4 regions of the Streptomyces sp. NPDC000404 genome follow, and region 4 is predicted to be linked to each of the others. Evidence: riboswitches for the same ligand, from Rfam matches in the RefSeq annotation. Region 4 holds a riboswitch; each other region holds the start of a gene.

Region 1 (4,016 bases), on a different contig from region 4:
AAGATCGGCATCAAGCTCGCCGTACTGGTCGTCATCCTGGGGCTGGTCTACGTCAAGCGGGACGAGGAGAGCATCGCCAAGCCGCTGTTCGGCACGGTCGGCCTGCTCACCGTGGTCAACATCTTCATCGCGGTGCTCTGGACCTGAGTCCGAGCGGGGCGCGCGGCCATCTCCCCGCGCCCCCGGCACACCCCGCGTACGCCGCCGGCCCGGCCCCTCGTCGAAGGGGCCGGGCCGGAGCGTTTCCCAGGAGACCGCGGCGGCTCCCGGAGGGCGTCACGCCGGGCGGACGCTGCCGTAGATCGGCATGTAGTAGATCGACTCGATGCGCACGCTGGCGCCCGGCTTCGGGGCGTGGATCATCTTGCCGTCGCCGATGTACATCCCGACGTGGCTGATGTCGTCGTAGAAGAACACCAGGTCACCGGGGGCGAGATCCTTGGTGGCGACCCGCTGGCCGACCTTGACCTGGTCCCAGGTCGTCCGCGGCAGGCTCACCCCGGCCGCCTTCCACGCGGCCTGCGTCAGCCCGGAGCAGTCGTAGGAGTTCGGCCCGGTGGCGCCCCAGACGTACGGCTTGCCCATCTGGGCGCGGGCGAACGCGAGCGCCTTCTCGGCCTTCGTACGGTACGAGCCGTCGGCCGTTCCGCCGCCCTGGCCGGGGTCGGGCGTACCGGGGTCGGTCGTGCCCGTACCGGGGGAGCCGGCGTCCGAGCCGCCACCGGGCTGCTGCTCGCGCTGCTTGCGCGCCTCCTCCTCGGCCTTGCGCCGGGCCGCCTCCTCCTTCTGGCGCTCCAGCTCCGCCAGGCGCGCCTTCTCCTGGGCGGTCAGTTCGGAGAGCAGCTGCCGGGCCTCGGCCAGCTTGCCCTGGACCGTCCGCTTGGAGCCGGCCAGCTCGGACTGCGACTCCTGGAGGCGGTCCAGGCTGCGGGTCGCCTCGGCCCGCTGGTGGGCTGCGGCGGCCTGCTGCTCCTGGTAGGCGTCGACGGCCTGCTGCTGCCGCCCGGTCAGCCGCTCCATCAGGTGGCTGCGGTCGGCGAACTGCTGCGGGTCCTTGGAGAACATCAGCTGGGCGGTCGGGTTCATGCCGCCGCCGCGGTACTGCGCGGCGGCGAAGGTGCCCAGCTCGCGGCGGGCCTCGTTGAGCTTGCCGGTGCGGCGGGCCGCGGCGTCCTGGAGGTCGCTGACCTCCGCCCGCCGCGCGTCGACGCGCTCCTTGACGGCGTTGTACTTCTGGGTCGCGACCTCGGCCTGGCGGTAGAGGGTGTCGACCTTCTTCTTGACCTCTTCGACGGTCGGCTTCGGGGAGCGGGGGGACGCCTCGGCCGACTGCGAGAGCAGGGTGACCGTGGCGAGCGCCGCGGTCGTCAGACCGGCGGCCGTCCGGCGGCTGCCGGGCGAGGTGAGAACGCGGGTACGCGGCTTGCGGTGCGACGGCAAGGCCGGCGACTCCTTCCGTGGACCGCCTACCGGGTTAGCTGTCGGGTTCGGGCGGTGTCGCAGACGGAAGGCTTGCCCTACGGTCCGTACGTCCGCACATGTGCGGCGGTACCGACCGATTCACCCCGGTGGTGCTGGTGGGTCCCCGGCTCCGGGTGCCGTGGGGCAGGGCCGGACTCGGCGGAGGCGGCCCGTGCGGACGCTGTCGTCCACGGGATGCGGGCAGCCCGAGCGTGAACCTAGCCAACTCGTGTGGCTCCTGTGAAGGCAGATGTTCGATTTGCCCGAAACCTTTTCGTGACCTGTGTGCATGAGGTGACGTTCCTGTGGGCAGGGCGGGGCTTCTGCGTGAAATGCCGGGTTCGCGGGGCGGAGGGGAGCGGAACGCCCGGACTTCCGGCCTTTCCCCGGCTCCGGCCCCGACTGTCAGTGGGGCGGCCTAGACTCGGTGGGCGATGAGCAGCCTCTTTGACGACAGCTTCCTGGCGGACCTCGCCCCCAAGGACGAGGAGCCCCCGCCGCCCCCCGAGGACGAGCACGGCCCGGCCCCGGAGGAGGTCCCGCACGACCTCTTCAGCGGGAAGTTCGACGCCCCCGTGCCCCGGGACGCGCACTACCGCGACGGCGCCGCCCGCCCCGCCGTCGATCCGGCCGCGCTCCTGGAGGGGCTCAACGACGCCCAGAAGGCCGCCGTGGTGCACTCCGGCGGCCCGCTGCTGATCGTCGCCGGAGCCGGTTCCGGCAAGACCCGGGTGCTCACCCACCGCATCGCGCATCTGCTCGCCGCCCGCGGCGTGCACCCCGGCCAGATCCTCGCGATCACCTTCACCAACAAGGCCGCCGGTGAGATGAAGGAGCGCGTCGAGGAGCTGGTCGGCCCGCGGGCCAACGCCATGTGGGTCTCCACCTTCCACAGCGCCTGCGTCCGCATCCTGCGCCGCGAGTCCAAGCACCTCGGCTTCACCTCGTCGTTCTCGATCTACGACGCCGCCGACTCCAAGCGCCTGATGGCCCTGGTCTGCCGCGATCTCGATCTTGACCCCAAGCGGTTCCCGCCCAAGTCCTTCAGCGCCAAGGTCTCCAACCTCAAGAACGAGCTCATCGACGAGGAGACCTTCGCCGGGCAGGCGGCCGACGGCTTCGAGAAGACCCTGGCCCAGGCGTACGCGCTCTACCAGGCGCGGCTGCGCGAGGCCAACGCCCTGGACTTCGACGACATCATCATGACGACCGTCAACCTCCTCCAGGCGTTCCCGGACGTCGCGGCCCACTACCGCCGCCGCTTCCGCCACGTCATGGTCGACGAGTACCAGGACACCAACCACGCGCAGTACACCCTCGTCCGCGAGCTGGTCGGCCCGGCCGAATCCGCCGCCGAGCTGTGCGTCGTCGGCGACGCCGACCAGTCGATCTACGCCTTCCGCGGCGCCACGATCCGCAACATCCTCCAGTTCGAGGAGGACTACCCGGACGCCACGACGATCCTGCTGGAGCAGAACTACCGCTCCACGCAGACGATCCTCTCCGCCGCCAACGCCGTCATCGAGCGGAACGAGAACCGCCGCCCCAAGAACCTCTGGACCGAGGCCGGCGAGGGCCCCCGCATCACCGGGTACGTCGCCGACACCGAGCACGACGAGGCGCAGTTCGTCGCCGAGGAGATCGACCGCCTCACCGACGCCGGCGACGCCCGCGCCTCGGACGTCGCGATCTTCTACCGCACCAACGCCCAGTCCCGCGTCTTCGAGGAAATCCTTATCCGCGTCGGACTGCCCTACAAGGTCGTCGGCGGCGTCCGCTTCTACGAGCGCAAGGAGGTCCGCGACATCCTCGCGTACCTGCGCGTGCTCGCGAATCCGGAGGACACCGTCCCGCTCCGCCGGATCCTCAACGTCCCCAAGCGCGGCATCGGCGACCGCGCCGAGGCGATGATCGACGCCCTGTCGCTCCGCGAGAAGATCAGCTTCCCGCAGGCGCTGCGCCGCGTCGACGAGGCGTACGGCATGGCCGCCCGCTCGGCCAACGCCGTCCGGCGCTTCAACACCCTGATGGAAGAGCTGCGCACCATCGTCGAATCCGGCGCCGGCCCGGCCACCGTCCTGGAGGCGGTCCTGGAGCGCACGGGGTACCTCGCCGAGCTGCAGTCCTCCACCGACCCGCAGGACGAGACCCGGATCGAGAACCTCCAGGAACTCGCCGCCGTGGCCCTGGAGTTCGAGCAGGACCGCGTGGCCGGCCCCGCCGCGGCGGACGCGGACGCCGAGGAGCCGGTCTCCGGTGGCACCCTCGCCGACTTCCTGGAGCAGGTCGCGCTGGTCGCCGACTCCGACCAGATCCCCGACGAGGACGAGGACGGCAGCGGCGTCGTCACCCTCATGACCCTGCACACCGCCAAGGGCCTGGAGTTCCCGGTCGTCTTCCTCACCGGCATGGAGGACGGCGTCTTCCCGCACATGCGCGCCCTCGGCCAGACCAAGGAGCTGGAGGAGGAGCGCCGCCTCGCCTACGTCGGCATCACCCGAGCCCGCGAGCGCCTCTACCTCACCCGCTCCACGATGCGCAGCGCCTGGGGCCAG
Region 2 (4,016 bases), on a different contig from region 4:
CTGCCGATCTACGCCATCTGCGACCTGCTCGGCGTCCCGCGCGAGGACCAGGACGACTTCCGGGACTGGGCCGGGATGATGCTCCGCCACACCAAACCGGGCGGCACCGGCGGCGGTCCGCGCGGCGGCGTCGCCAAGGCGGTCAAGAAGATCCGCGGCTACCTCGCCGAGCTGATCCACCGCAAGCGCGCCGCCCTGCCGCCCGAGCCCGCGCCCGACGAGGACCTGATCTCCGGCCTGATCCGCGCCTCCGACCACGGCGAGCACCTCACCGAGAACGAGGTCGCCGCGATGGCGTTCATCCTCCTCTTCGCCGGTTTCGAGACCACCGTCAACCTCATCGGCAACGGCACCTACGCCCTGCTGCGCACCCCCGACCAGCGCGAACTCCTCCAGAAGTCGCTGGCCGCCGGCGACCGCGACGTCCTGGCCACCGGCATCGAGGAGCTGCTGCGCTACGACGGCCCGGTCGAGCTGGCCACCTGGCGGTTCGCGACCGAGGAGCTGACGCTCGGCGGCGAGCGGATAGCCGTGGGCGATCCGGTGCTGGTGGTGCTCGCCGCCGCCGACCGCGACCCCGCACGCTTCGACGCCCCCGACACCCTCGACCTGCGCCGCACCGACAACCCGCACCTCGGCTACGGCCACGGCATCCACTACTGCCTCGGCGCGCCGCTCGCCCGCCTCGAAGGGCAGACCGCCCTCGCCACCCTCCTGACCCGCCTGCCCGACATCCGACTTGCGGCGGAACCGGGCGATTTGCGGTGGCGCGGCGGCCTCATCATGCGCGGTCTGCGCACCCTCCCCGTGGAGTTCACCCCGGCCCCCTGACGACACGCCGCCCACCTGCGCGGAAGCCCGTCCGAAGGCCGGAAGTTGACTTGCCGTCAGGCGCGTGACCTACACGTGATCTCCGCTACACCGGCTTGTGACGCCCCGTGAGCCCGGCTACCTTGCCACCGAACACGCGCTCCATCGCCCCGGTGGACGCCGTACCGGACCCCGGGCGGCCGGACCGGGGCGGCGGGACGGACAACTCAACCGCCGCTCGAAAGGCAATCGCATGCGCACCGGCAACGGCAGACACCGTCGCCCCCGCCAGGCACCGGCCCTCTTTGTCACGGCGGGTGTGACCGGCGCGGGCCTCGCCCTGCCCCTCCTCGGCGCGGGCGCCGCCCACGCCGCCGACGCCTCCACCTGGGACCGCGTCGCCCAGTGCGAGTCCGGCGGCATCTGGTCCAGCGCCAGTGGCAACGGCTTCTACGGCGGCCTCCAGCTCACCCTCGACATGTGGCGCGACCACGGCGGGCTGGCGTACGCCGCCCGGCCCGACCTGGCCAGCCGCGCCCAGCAGATAGCCGTGGCGCAGGCGATCCTCGCCGAGCGCGGTCCGGACGCCTGGCCGCGCTGCGCGACCGAAGCCGGACTCACCGAGGACGGCCAGGCGCCCGACGTCGACCCCGGCGGCGCCGTCACCACCCCGCCCGCCGGCGCGGACGGTGCCCACACCGGCACCGGCACCGACTCCGACCAGGACGAGACCCCGGCCCCCGGCACCCCGGACACCGCCGACCCGTCCGCCCCGACGGACACCGCCGACCCGTCCGACGCCCCGGACCCGTCCACCTCGCCCGGCACCCCCGACGCCACCGGCTCCCCGAAGGCGCCCGAGGACTCGCAGCGGCCCGGCGGGCCCGATGTGCCCGACGAGCCGTCCGCCGACCCGTCCGACCGCACGACCCCCTCCGGACACCCGTCCCGTACGACGCCTCCGGCGGACGCCGACGGCTCCCGCGGTGGCGACGGCTCCGGACGCCACCGCGGCGGCAGCGGCGCCGACGGGGACGACGGGGACGGCGACCGCACCCCGGGGCGGCACGCCTCGCGCGGCGGCGAGCGGACGGACCCGGACGCGGGCGCGTACACCGTGCGCTCCGGTGACAACCTGTCAGCCATCGCCGAGGCGCGGGAGCTGCCCGGCGGCTGGCCCGCGCTGTACGAGCGCAACGAGGACGTCATCGGCGACGACCCGGACCTCATCCGCCCAGGTCAACTCCTCGATCTGGGCCACTGATCGAGGCGGTAGGCGGCTTTTGCCCGTTTTGGCGAAAGTGAGACATGGCTCTCGTCGCTGTCCGCGGTGTCCTAACCTGTCCTTCACATCCACACCCTGCCCTACCTGCGGAAATATGCGCGCTCTGCGGTCATTCGCAGTCAACTGGGTGCAGAAAGCGGGGTTTGAACGACACGGGAGGTTCTGATTGGGTCAGCACCGCTCGCCAAAGCGGGCCCTTCGTTCACACGCCGAATCCTGCCGGTGGGCGAAGGTGGTCGACGCGCAAGCGCCGAAGGCAGGAGCGGGGGACCCAAGGTAAGCGCCGGCCCCGCCCGTGAAAGCGGGCCAACCGGCTTGGGGTGAAGCCGCGTGCACGTCACGCGGCCGGGCAATCCACACCGCCCGAACCCGACAGCTCACCTCGCAGGCGTCGGTGAGGAAAACGAAGCATGCTGATCAACAAGGCCAAGCACCGTCGTCCCTCCAAGGCCGTCCGCGTCGCCACCCTCGCCGGTGTCGCCGGCGCCGCCGTGGCCGTCCCGCTGATGGGCGCCACCAACGCCTCCGCCGCCTCCGTCGCCACCTGGGACGCCGTCGCCCAGTGCGAGTCCGGCGGCAACTGGTCGATCAACACCGGCAACGGCTACTACGGTGGCCTGCAGTTCTCCCAGTCCAGCTGGGCGGCGGCCGGTGGCACCCAGTTCGCGCCCCGCGCCGACCAGGCCACCAAGGCCCAGCAGATCCAGGCCGCCGAGAAGCTCCTCGCCATCCAGGGCCCGGGCGCCTGGTCCTGCGCCGGCGCCGGCAACCTCACCGCCGGTGGCCCGTCCCCCGACCTGAACACCGGTACCACCAAGGCCGCCCCCAAGGCCGCTCCGCAGCCCAAGGCCGCCCCCAAGCAGCAGGCGCCGAAGCAGCAGGCCCCGCAGCAGACCCGCCCGGCGACCCCGCAGCACCACGTCATGGGCCACGGCAACTACACCGTGAAGTCCGGCGACACCCTGGCGAAGATCGCCAAGGCGCACGGCAAGAACTGGAAGTCGGTCTACGCGGACAACAAGTCCGTCATCGGCTCCAACCCGAACCTCATCTTCCCGGGCCAGAAGCTCAACGTCTGATCCCGCGCGGGGCCACGCCGCCCCGCCCCCGGGCCCCCGCCCCTCCCGGCCCCCTCGCCCGCGCGTACGGCGGTACGCGCGGCACACCGGACCGGGAGGCGGCACCGGCCCGCCCGGACCCCGCGGGCCACGGCCCCGGCATCGCCCGGGAGCCCCGCTCACCCGCGGACCCACCCCCCACGGGATGCCCCGCCCGGCGCGCACGTCCCCGGGGCGGCACCGGCTCACCGCCGGCGCCGCCTCCGCGCGCCGAGGCGGGGTTTCGCCGTTCCGTACCCTGGTCCCGGACACAGCGTCGTGCTCCGCCCCTTATCAGCTGCTTTTCCGTTCCGCGGCTTTCGTTGTCGAATGTCAGGAACCCGGCGTCCGAGGCACCTTTCGTCCCGTACTGCGGGCCGCGAGGTAGCGAAGGGCCCGGGGGCCGTTAGGCTCGTGCCGCAGAACTCCAGACACCCATGAAGGAGACAACGTGCCGTCCATCGACGTCGTCGTAGCCCGCGAAATTCTCGACTCGCGAGGTAATCCCACGGTCGAGGTCGAGGTCGGCCTCGACGACGGCTCCACCGGCCGGGCCGCCGTTCCGTCCGGTGCCTCCACCGGAGCCTTCGAGGCCGTCGAGCTGCGCGACGGGGACCCCAACCGCTACCAGGGCAAGGGCGTCGAGAAGGCCGTCCTCGCCGTCATCGAGCAGATCGGCCCGGAGCTGGTCGGCTACGACGCCACCGAGCAGCGCCTCATCGACCAGGCCATGTTCGACCTGGACGCCACCGACAACAAGGGCTCGCTGGGCGCCAACGCCATCCTCGGCGTCTCCCTCGCCGTCGCGCACGCCGCCTCCGAGG
Region 3 (4,016 bases), on a different contig from region 4:
ACCCCGAGCAGACCCTCGCCTGGGTCGAGAAGTACTTCGGGTCGATCCCCTCGCACGACGGCAAGCAGCCGCCGCGCAGCGGTGAGCTGCCCGACACCATGGGCGGCCAGCTGCGGGAGGTCGTCGCGGAGGACGTGCCCTCGCGTGCCCTGATGGCCGCCTACCGCCTGCCGCACGACGGCACCCGGGAGGCGGACGCCGCCGATCTCGCGCTGACCGTCCTGGGCGGCGGCGAGTCCTCGCGCCTCTACAACCGCCTGGTGCGCCGCGACCGCAGCGCCGTCGCCGCCGGGTTCGGCCTGCTCCGGCTGGCCGGTGCGCCGTCCCTGGGCTGGCTGGACGTCAAGACGTCCGGCGGCGTGGAGGTCGCGGACATCGAGAGCGCCGTCGACGAGGAGCTGGCCCGGTTCGCCGCCGAGGGGCCGACCCCGGAGGAGATGGAGCGGGCGCAGGCCCAGCTGGAGCGCGAGTGGCTGGACCGCCTCGCGACGGTCAGCGGCCGCGCCGACGAACTGTGCCGCTACGCCGTCCTGTTCGGCGACCCGCAGCTGGCGCTGTCCGCCGTGGGGCGTGTTCTGGACATCACGCCCGAGGAGGTGCAGGCCGTCGCCCAGGCCCGGCTGCGCCCCGACAACCGCGCGGTGCTGGTGTACGAGCCGACCGCCGCCGACGACAGCGCCGACAACGACGAGGAGGCGGACCGGTGAGCGACGCCACCACCCGCGAGGACCTGGCCATGAGCGAGATGACCTTCCACCCGCAGCCCCGCGGCGGGGCGCCCAGGCCGTGGGCCTTCCCGGCGCCCGAGCGCGGTGCGCTGCCCAACGGCCTGACGGTGCTGCGCAGCCACCGCCCCGGCCAGCAGGTCGTCGCCGTCGAGGTCGACATCGTCGCGCCGCTGGAGTCCGAGCCGGAGGGCCTGGACGGCGTCGCCACGATCATGGCGCGGGCGCTGTCGGAGGGCACCGACCGGCACGACGCCGAGGAGTTCGCCGCCGAACTGGAGCGCTGCGGCGCCACGTTGGACGCGCACGCCGACCACTCCGGGGTGCGCGTCTCTCTGGAGGTTCCGGCCTCCCGGCTGTCGCGCGCCCTGGGGCTGCTCGCCGACGCGCTGCGCGCCCCCGCCTTCCCCGAGGGCGAGGTGGAGCGTCTGGTGCGCAACCGTCTCGACGAGATCCCGCACGAGCTGGCCAACCCGGGGCGCCGCGCCGCGATGGCGCTGTACAAGGAGCTGTTCCCCGCGTCGGCGCGGATCTCGCGGCCCCGCCAGGGCACCGAGGAGACCGTCGGGCGGATCGACGCGGCGGCCGTCCGGGCGTTCTACGCGGCGCATGTGCGGCCCGCGGCGGCCACCGTCGTGATCGTCGGTGACTTCATCGGCATCGACGTGGACGCGGCGCTCGCCGACACGCTGGGCGCCTGGCAGGGGTCGGCCGCCGAGCCGGTCGCCGTCACGCCGATCACCGCGGACGACACCGGCCGCGTCGTGATCGTCGACCGCCCCGGCGCGGTGCAGACGCAGTTGCTCATCGGGCGGATCGGCGCCGACCGCCACGACCGCCAGTGGCCGGCGCAGGTCCTCGGCACGTACTGCCTGGGCGGCACCCTGACGTCCCGTCTGGACCGGGTGCTGCGCGAGGAGAAGGGCTACACCTACGGCGTGCGGGCCTTCGGTCAGGTGCTGCGCTCGTCGGCGCCGGACGCGCCCGGAGGGCCCACCGGCGCCGCCATGCTGGCGATCAGCGGTTCGGTCGACACCGAGTCCACCGGCCCGGCCCTCGATGACCTGTGGAAGGTGCTGCGCACCCTCGCGGCGGAGGGGCTGACGGACGCCGAGCGGGACGTCGCGGTGCAGAACCTCGTCGGTGTCGCGCCGCTGAAGTACGAGACGGCGGCAGCGGTCGCGGGCACCCTCGCCGACCAGGTGGAGCAGCATCTGCCGGACGACTACCAGGCGCAGCTGTACGCGCGGTTGGCCGAGACCGGCACGGTCGAGGCGACCGCCGCCGTGGTCAGCGCGTTCCCGGCCGACCGGCTGGTGACGGTGCTGGTCGGTGACGCGGCGCAGATCGCCGAGCCGGTCCGGGCGCTGGGCATCGGCGAGGTGACGGTCGTCAGCGGCTGACGGACCGTAGGGGCGATGGCCCCGGCCGGGCCGTCCCGCGGACGGATGCGGTAGGACAAAGGGGATCCCGAGGGGGAAAAGGCCCTCGGGGTCCCCTTTTCGTGCCCGGATTATAGGGTTCCGGTTCCGTCGCCCACGTGTGGCGTAACGCACAAAAACGCGTTTCTGTTTGCCGATTGAAAGTTGCCGCGATTAGCGTCATGCGCGCTGTCCGTCAGCAGCACGCCGCAACCGCGGCACCGGACAGTCATCGCCGAGTCCCCGTACGGCGCGAGCCAGGGGAGCCGGGGACCCACATGTCCCCTGGGGTGAATCGGGTACCTCTCCGGAGGAACCCGTAGGAGACCTTCCTGCTCCGAACCCGTCAGCTAACCCGGTAGGCGAGAAGGAAGGAAAGGACTGAGCCAGCACATGGCGTTCACCCGTGCCACCGGGAAGCACCGCCGTCCGAGCCGCAGCGCCCGGACGACCCGCAACATCGCCGGCATAGCCGGTCTCGCCGCCAGCGGCGTCGTTGCCTCCGTGTCCTCTCCCGCGATGGCCGCCACCTCCGGCGCCTCGCACGACACGGGTCTGCAGCGGGCCGTCGTCCTCGGTGACGAACTCGCCGAGCGCGTCCAGGCCCAGGCCGATGCGCAGCAGGCCGTCGCCGAGACGGCCGAGGCCAAGGCGAAGGCCGAGGCCGACGCGGTGAAGCAGGCCGAGGCCGCCAAGGCGGTGGCCGACAAGCGCCATGAGGCCGAGGTCCGCGCCGCCCGCGAGGAGGAGCGCCGGCGCCTGAACGCCTTCGTCGCCCCGATCTCCGGCTCGTACGTCTCGACCGCCTACCAGGCGTCCAGTGGCCTGTGGTCCTCCGGCACCCACACCGGCATCGACTTCCACGCCGCCACCGGCACCACCGTGCACGCCGTCGGTGCGGGCACCGTCGTCGAGGCCGGCTGGGGCGGCGCGTACGGCAACAACATCGTCATCAAGATGAACGACGGCACGTACACCCAGTACGGCCACCTGTCGCAGATCGGTGTCTCGGTCGGCCAGCAGGTGATGCCCGGTCAGCAGATCGCGCTGTCCGGCGCGACCGGCAACGTCACCGGCCCGCACCTGCACTTCGAGGCCCGCACCGGCGCGGACTACGGCTCGGACATCGACCCGATCGCCTATCTGCGCGCGCACGGCGTCAACGTCTGACCCTGCAGCTTCCCGGAGCCCCGGACCGCCCCGACAGGGGGCCCGGGGCTCCGGCGTGTCCGGTGCCGTACGGCGGATGGCCGGATTTCCCGACGGCCGGGAATGCGCTCACCAAAAGATTTCCATGAATGTGTGAAGGCGGTAAAGGCGCCACCGCCGTTCGAATAAGGTCGCGGAAAAGGCGCCGTGCACCGGCGTTTTCCGGGGAGGACGGTGGAGGTGCCCGCGATGACGCAAGGCGAGATTTCCGTGCAGCGCATCTCCACGGCGATTCGCGACGACATCGTTTCCGGCACGCTGATCCCCGGCAGCCGGCTCGTCGAGGACATTCTGGCCACCCGCTACGGCGTCTCCCGGGTGCCGGTCCGTGAGGCGTTGCGGACCCTGCAGTCGGAGGGGTTCGTCACCGCGCGGCGCCATGCGGGCGCCTGCGTCGCCGCCCCCACCGCGCAGGAGGCGGCCGATCTCCTGGATCTGCGCGCGCTCCTGGAGCCGATGGGCGCCGCCCGCGCGGCGGCCCGCCGCACCGATGCGCAGCTGAAGGTCTTACGGGGCGTGGTGCGGCTCGGCCGGGAGCGCGCCCGCCGCGGCTGCCCGGGTGAGCTGCCCCGGCTCGACGGCTGGTTCCACGAGACGCTGGCCCGGGCGGCGGGCAATCCGGGGCTGACCGCGCTGCTGACCCAGGTGCGGCGGAAGATCG
Region 4 (4,016 bases):
GCGGGCCGCCACGGGGTGACGGAGTGGTGTTCCTGGGAGATCCAGTGGCCGCCGCCCGGCCGCCCGGCGAGCAGCGCGCGCACCAGGTCGGCGAACCGCTCCCGGTGGGCGAGCGGCAGGTACGACAGCACGGACGTGTGGAAGACGACGAGCGTGGCGTGCTCGGGGACCCGCGCCGCCAGCGCGGGCAGCTCCTCGACCAGGTCGCCGCGGACGATCTCGGGCCGCGGCGCCGCCCGCACCGCGTCCACCGCCGCCGTCAGCCGCTGCGCGCGCTCCGGGGTGCCCGGCCACACCAGGGAGCGCAGCCAGCGCAGCGCCTCGGGGTCGTCCACCGGGTCGAGCGGGGCGAGGTCGATGCCGCCGCGCCACACGATCTCCGGCAGCCCCGCGGGCGCCGCCGCGTCCGCCGCGGCCACCCCCTCCTCCCGCCCGACGCGGCACCGGAGGGTGACCGGGCTGTCCGGGGCGCCGAGGGTGTACGCCTGCGGGGGCGCGGCCGGAGCGGGCGTCCCCGGGGCGGCGGTGTCCGGCTCGTACGCGTACCGGTAGCGGTCCGGGTGGAGGCAGAGGCCGGCCGAGGCGCCCACCTCCAGGAGGGCCAACGGGCCGCGGAGGCGGGCCAGGAGGGGCAGCAGGGTGGCGCAGCGGCCCGGTTCGTTGGTCTGGGTGGAGCGGCTCATGACGACCGCGCGGACCTCGGCCCAGTGCCGGATCGTCCACTCGCGCCAGCGGCCGTACGCCAGTTCGCCGCGCGGGCCCTGCTCGGCGTGCGGACCGTCGAGGTGGCGGACGGCCGCCAGCAGGAGGTTGGGCTGCTGCTTGTTACCCATCGGGAGGGATGCGGCGAGGAGTTCGCACAGCTCCGGGTCCTGCCCGATCCGTGCCGTCAACTCCTCGTGGGCCGCACACCGGCCCCGCGCCTCCCACCAGGAGAAGTCCCGGTAGCGCGCTGCCAGGGCCGATGCGTTGTTGGTGAAGTCGACGACCATGATCAGACGCTACTGCCCTCACGGAGCGTGAGGAATGCGCACCCCTCCGCATAACAAGTGATGCACAATCACGTACAGGCCGTTTCGTGAAAGGCGATCAACTCGCCCGGTTTGCACGGCTGTTGCCCCGAAAAGTCTTGGCCAATGACCGTAGTCGTACGGAGCGGATTCGCGGGATCGCTTGGAAATCGGCCGCGATCTCTATTACTGTCCGATAACGGAGCGCGGTCGTCCCAGCCGTCGCAGAGGCGGCACCGTGCCCCCACGCCGAATCCCGTACGCGCTCTTCAGGTATGCCGGACACCCAGGCACACCGGTGGTCACTTCCCGCGACGGCGCCCCCTTGTGCGCCGGTGCGCCGATATTTCGTGAACTGCCGTGACGTGTCCTGGATATGCCTCGGCAGGCCCGACCGGCGCGGAGGGAACCGGGGAACCACCTTCATGGGGTGAATCGGACGCCTCGGCCAGAGGCCGCCCGTAGGAGACCTTCCTGCTCCGAACCCGTCAGCTAACCCGGTAGGCGCGAAGGAAGGAAAGGAGTGCGCCTCCGTGGCGTCCAACAGGCTTGCCCCCGAAGCCCCGTCAGCCGACCACTTCCCCCAGGACCTGCCGGGTTCCCTGACCGATACGGCCACCTTCGCGCCGGGCGCGTTCGCCCCGGAGGGCCCCGGCCCCTACGGTGTCGCGGACGACGCGCCCGGTGAGTGGAACCCGACCGAGGAGTCCGTGCGGTCCGTCCGCGGCCGTCACCGCGTCGGCAAGCAGCGCGGCGCGCTGGCCCGCAGCGGCACGGTCCTCGGCGTCGGCGTGATCGCGGCGGTCGGCGCCGGCGGCATGGCGACCGCCGAGGACAAGCCGCCGGTCCCGATCTCCATGCCGGACATCGGCGCCCTCGCCACCGACGTCACCGGGGCGCTGCCGGACGCCGAATCGCTGCCCGGCATCGGGCCGCTGCTCGGCTCCTCCGACGAGGCGTCCGATGCGGCCACCGCGGCGGCGCCGCTGTCGTCCGCCGGGATCACCACCGAGGACGGCCGGGGCACGGACGCCGGGGAGGCGCTGCGCAGCCGCATCCTCCAGCAGGCCGACACCCAGCAGGAGGCCGGCGAGCGCGACGCCCGGGACGCCGCCGAACACACCGCCCTCGCCCAGGCGGAGAAGACCGCCACGACGGAGCAGAAGGCGGCGGTGGCCGACGCGAAGGCGGAGCGGGCCGAGGCCGCGCGCAAGGCGGCGGCGGCCAAGGCGAAGCGCGAGGCCGAGGCCCGCGCCAAGGCCGAGGCGGCGCGCCTGGCCGAGCTGGCCAAGAGCTATCTGCTGCCGGTCACCTCGTACACCCTCACCGCCAGCTTCGGCCAGGCCGGCGACCGTTGGGCCGCCGACCACACCGGCCAGGACTTCGCCGCCCCCACGGGCACGCCGGTCAAGGCCGTGCACTCCGGCACCATCACCCAGGCCGGCTGGGCCGGCTCGTACGGCTACCGCATCGTCCTCACCCTCGACGACGGTACGGAGCTGTGGTTCTGCCACCTCTCGTCGATGGTGAAGACCGGCGGCAAGGTCTCCACCGGCGAGGTCATCGGCCGCGTCGGCGCCACCGGGAACGTCACCGGCCCCCACCTCCACCTGGAGGTCCGCCCCGGTGGCGGCGGCCCCGTCGACCCGATGCCGTGGCTGCGGGCCCGGGGCCTGAACGTCTGAGGCCTGCCCTGAGGGGAGTCCGGGGCCCATGTCCGGGGCGCGAGTCCGGGGCGCGCGCAACCGCGCCGCGCGCCGGGCCGGGCCCCGGACCGCCGCCGTGCGCCGGGCCCCGGACCGCCCGTCCGGGGCGGGCAGCCGGCGCGCCCCGGGGGACGTATCGCGCCCGGATGCCGTAGCCGGGAAATGCCGCTGCCCCGCGCTGTGTTGAATAACTGCATGACCACCACACGTAATCCCCTCGGCTCGCTCTCCGTCTCCCCGCTCTGCCTCGGCGGCAACGTCTTCGGCTGGACCGCCGACGAGGCCGAGTCGTTCGCGGTGCTCGACGCGTACGTCGCCGGCGGCGGCAACTTCATCGACACCGCCGATGTCTACTCGGCCTGGGTTCCGGGCAACGAGGGCGGCGAGTCCGAGACCGTGATCGGCAACTGGCTCGCGGCCCGCGGCAACCGCGACGACGTCGTCATCGCCACCAAGGTCGGCGCCCTCCCCGGCCTCAAGGGCCTCTCCGCCGACACGATCAAGAAGGCCGTCGAGGGCTCGCTGCGCCGCCTGCGCACCGACCACATCGACCTCTACTACACCCACTACGACGACGAGTCGCTGGAGGTCGGCGAGTTCCTGACCGTCCTCGACGACCTCGTCCGGGCCGGCAAGGTCCGCGAGATCGCCGCCTCCAACATCTCGGCGGCGCGCCTGGAGGAGGCCCTGACCTTCTCCGCGCGCGAGAACCTCGCCCGCTACGTCGCCCTCCAGCCGGAGTACAACCTGGTCTCCCGCGACACCTACGAGGGCGAACTCGCCGATGTCGCCGCCCGCCACGGCGTGGCCGCCGTCCCGTACTACGGGCTCGCCTCCGGCTTCCTGACCGGCAAGTACCGCCCCGGCACGGACATCGACAGCGCCCGGTCCGGCAAGGCCGCAGCTCACCTCGCCACCGACCGCGGCATCCGCGTCCTCACCGCCCTCGACACCGTCGCCGCGGCCCACGGAGCGGAACCGGCCACCGTCGCCCTCGCCTGGCTCGCCGCCCGCCCCACGGTCACCGCCCCCATCGCCAGCGCCCGCACCACCGCCCAGCTCCCGGCCCTCCTCGGCATCCAGGACCTCCGGCTCGACGCCGAGGAACTGGCGCTGCTGGACGAGGTTTCGGCGTAGGGGAGAGGAGGCGGGGCTGCTCCGGTGCCGGGTGGTCGGGTGCCGGGTGCCGGAGCAGGCCTCCGGCACCCGGCATCGGCAGGGGCCACTGAGCCGCTGAGCCGCTGAGCCACCGAATGAGGGCCAGGGGACGGGGACCTACGGTTACCGGGCACGAACCACC

What was found. A riboswitch is a leader RNA that binds a small molecule or an ion and turns the genes downstream of it on or off. The one in region 4 is predicted to bind cyclic di-AMP.
Region 1: linked by a shared signal. The riboswitch ahead of ABT345_RS18830 (C40 family peptidase) and the one ahead of ABT345_RS14685 (M23 family metallopeptidase) in region 4 are both predicted to bind cyclic di-AMP.
Region 2: linked by a shared signal. The riboswitch ahead of ABT345_RS07965 (transglycosylase family protein) and the one ahead of ABT345_RS14685 (M23 family metallopeptidase) in region 4 are both predicted to bind cyclic di-AMP.
Region 3: linked by a shared signal. The riboswitch ahead of ABT345_RS29055 (M23 family metallopeptidase) and the one ahead of ABT345_RS14685 (M23 family metallopeptidase) in region 4 are both predicted to bind cyclic di-AMP.

Annotation. Positions count from the first base shown of each region.
Region 1 is NZ_JBEPDN010000009.1:94,039-98,054, forward strand. It holds gene ABT345_RS18825 (hypothetical protein) at 1-147, shown strand, start outside; gene ABT345_RS18830 (C40 family peptidase) at 277-1,440, opposite strand; cyclic di-AMP (ydaO/yuaA leader) riboswitch at 1,449-1,633, opposite strand; gene pcrA (DNA helicase PcrA) at 1,896-4,016, shown strand, end outside.
Region 2 is NZ_JBEPDN010000003.1:456,869-460,884, forward strand. It holds gene ABT345_RS07955 (cytochrome P450 family protein) at 1-831, shown strand, start outside; gene ABT345_RS07960 (transglycosylase family protein) at 1,064-2,074, shown strand; cyclic di-AMP (ydaO/yuaA leader) riboswitch at 2,334-2,501, shown strand; gene ABT345_RS07965 (transglycosylase family protein) at 2,506-3,174, shown strand; gene eno (phosphopyruvate hydratase) at 3,644-4,016, shown strand, end outside.
Region 3 is NZ_JBEPDN010000017.1:91,034-95,049, reverse strand. It holds gene ABT345_RS29065 (M16 family metallopeptidase) at 1-707, shown strand, start outside; gene ABT345_RS29060 (M16 family metallopeptidase) at 746-2,128, shown strand; cyclic di-AMP (ydaO/yuaA leader) riboswitch at 2,370-2,526, shown strand; gene ABT345_RS29055 (M23 family metallopeptidase) at 2,540-3,316, shown strand; gene ABT345_RS29050 (GntR family transcriptional regulator) at 3,545-4,016, shown strand, end outside.
Region 4 is NZ_JBEPDN010000007.1:21,928-25,943, reverse strand. It holds gene ABT345_RS14690 (DUF2332 domain-containing protein) at 1-992, opposite strand, end outside; cyclic di-AMP (ydaO/yuaA leader) riboswitch at 1,378-1,531, shown strand; gene ABT345_RS14685 (M23 family metallopeptidase) at 1,544-2,695, shown strand; gene ABT345_RS14680 (aldo/keto reductase) at 2,912-3,853, shown strand.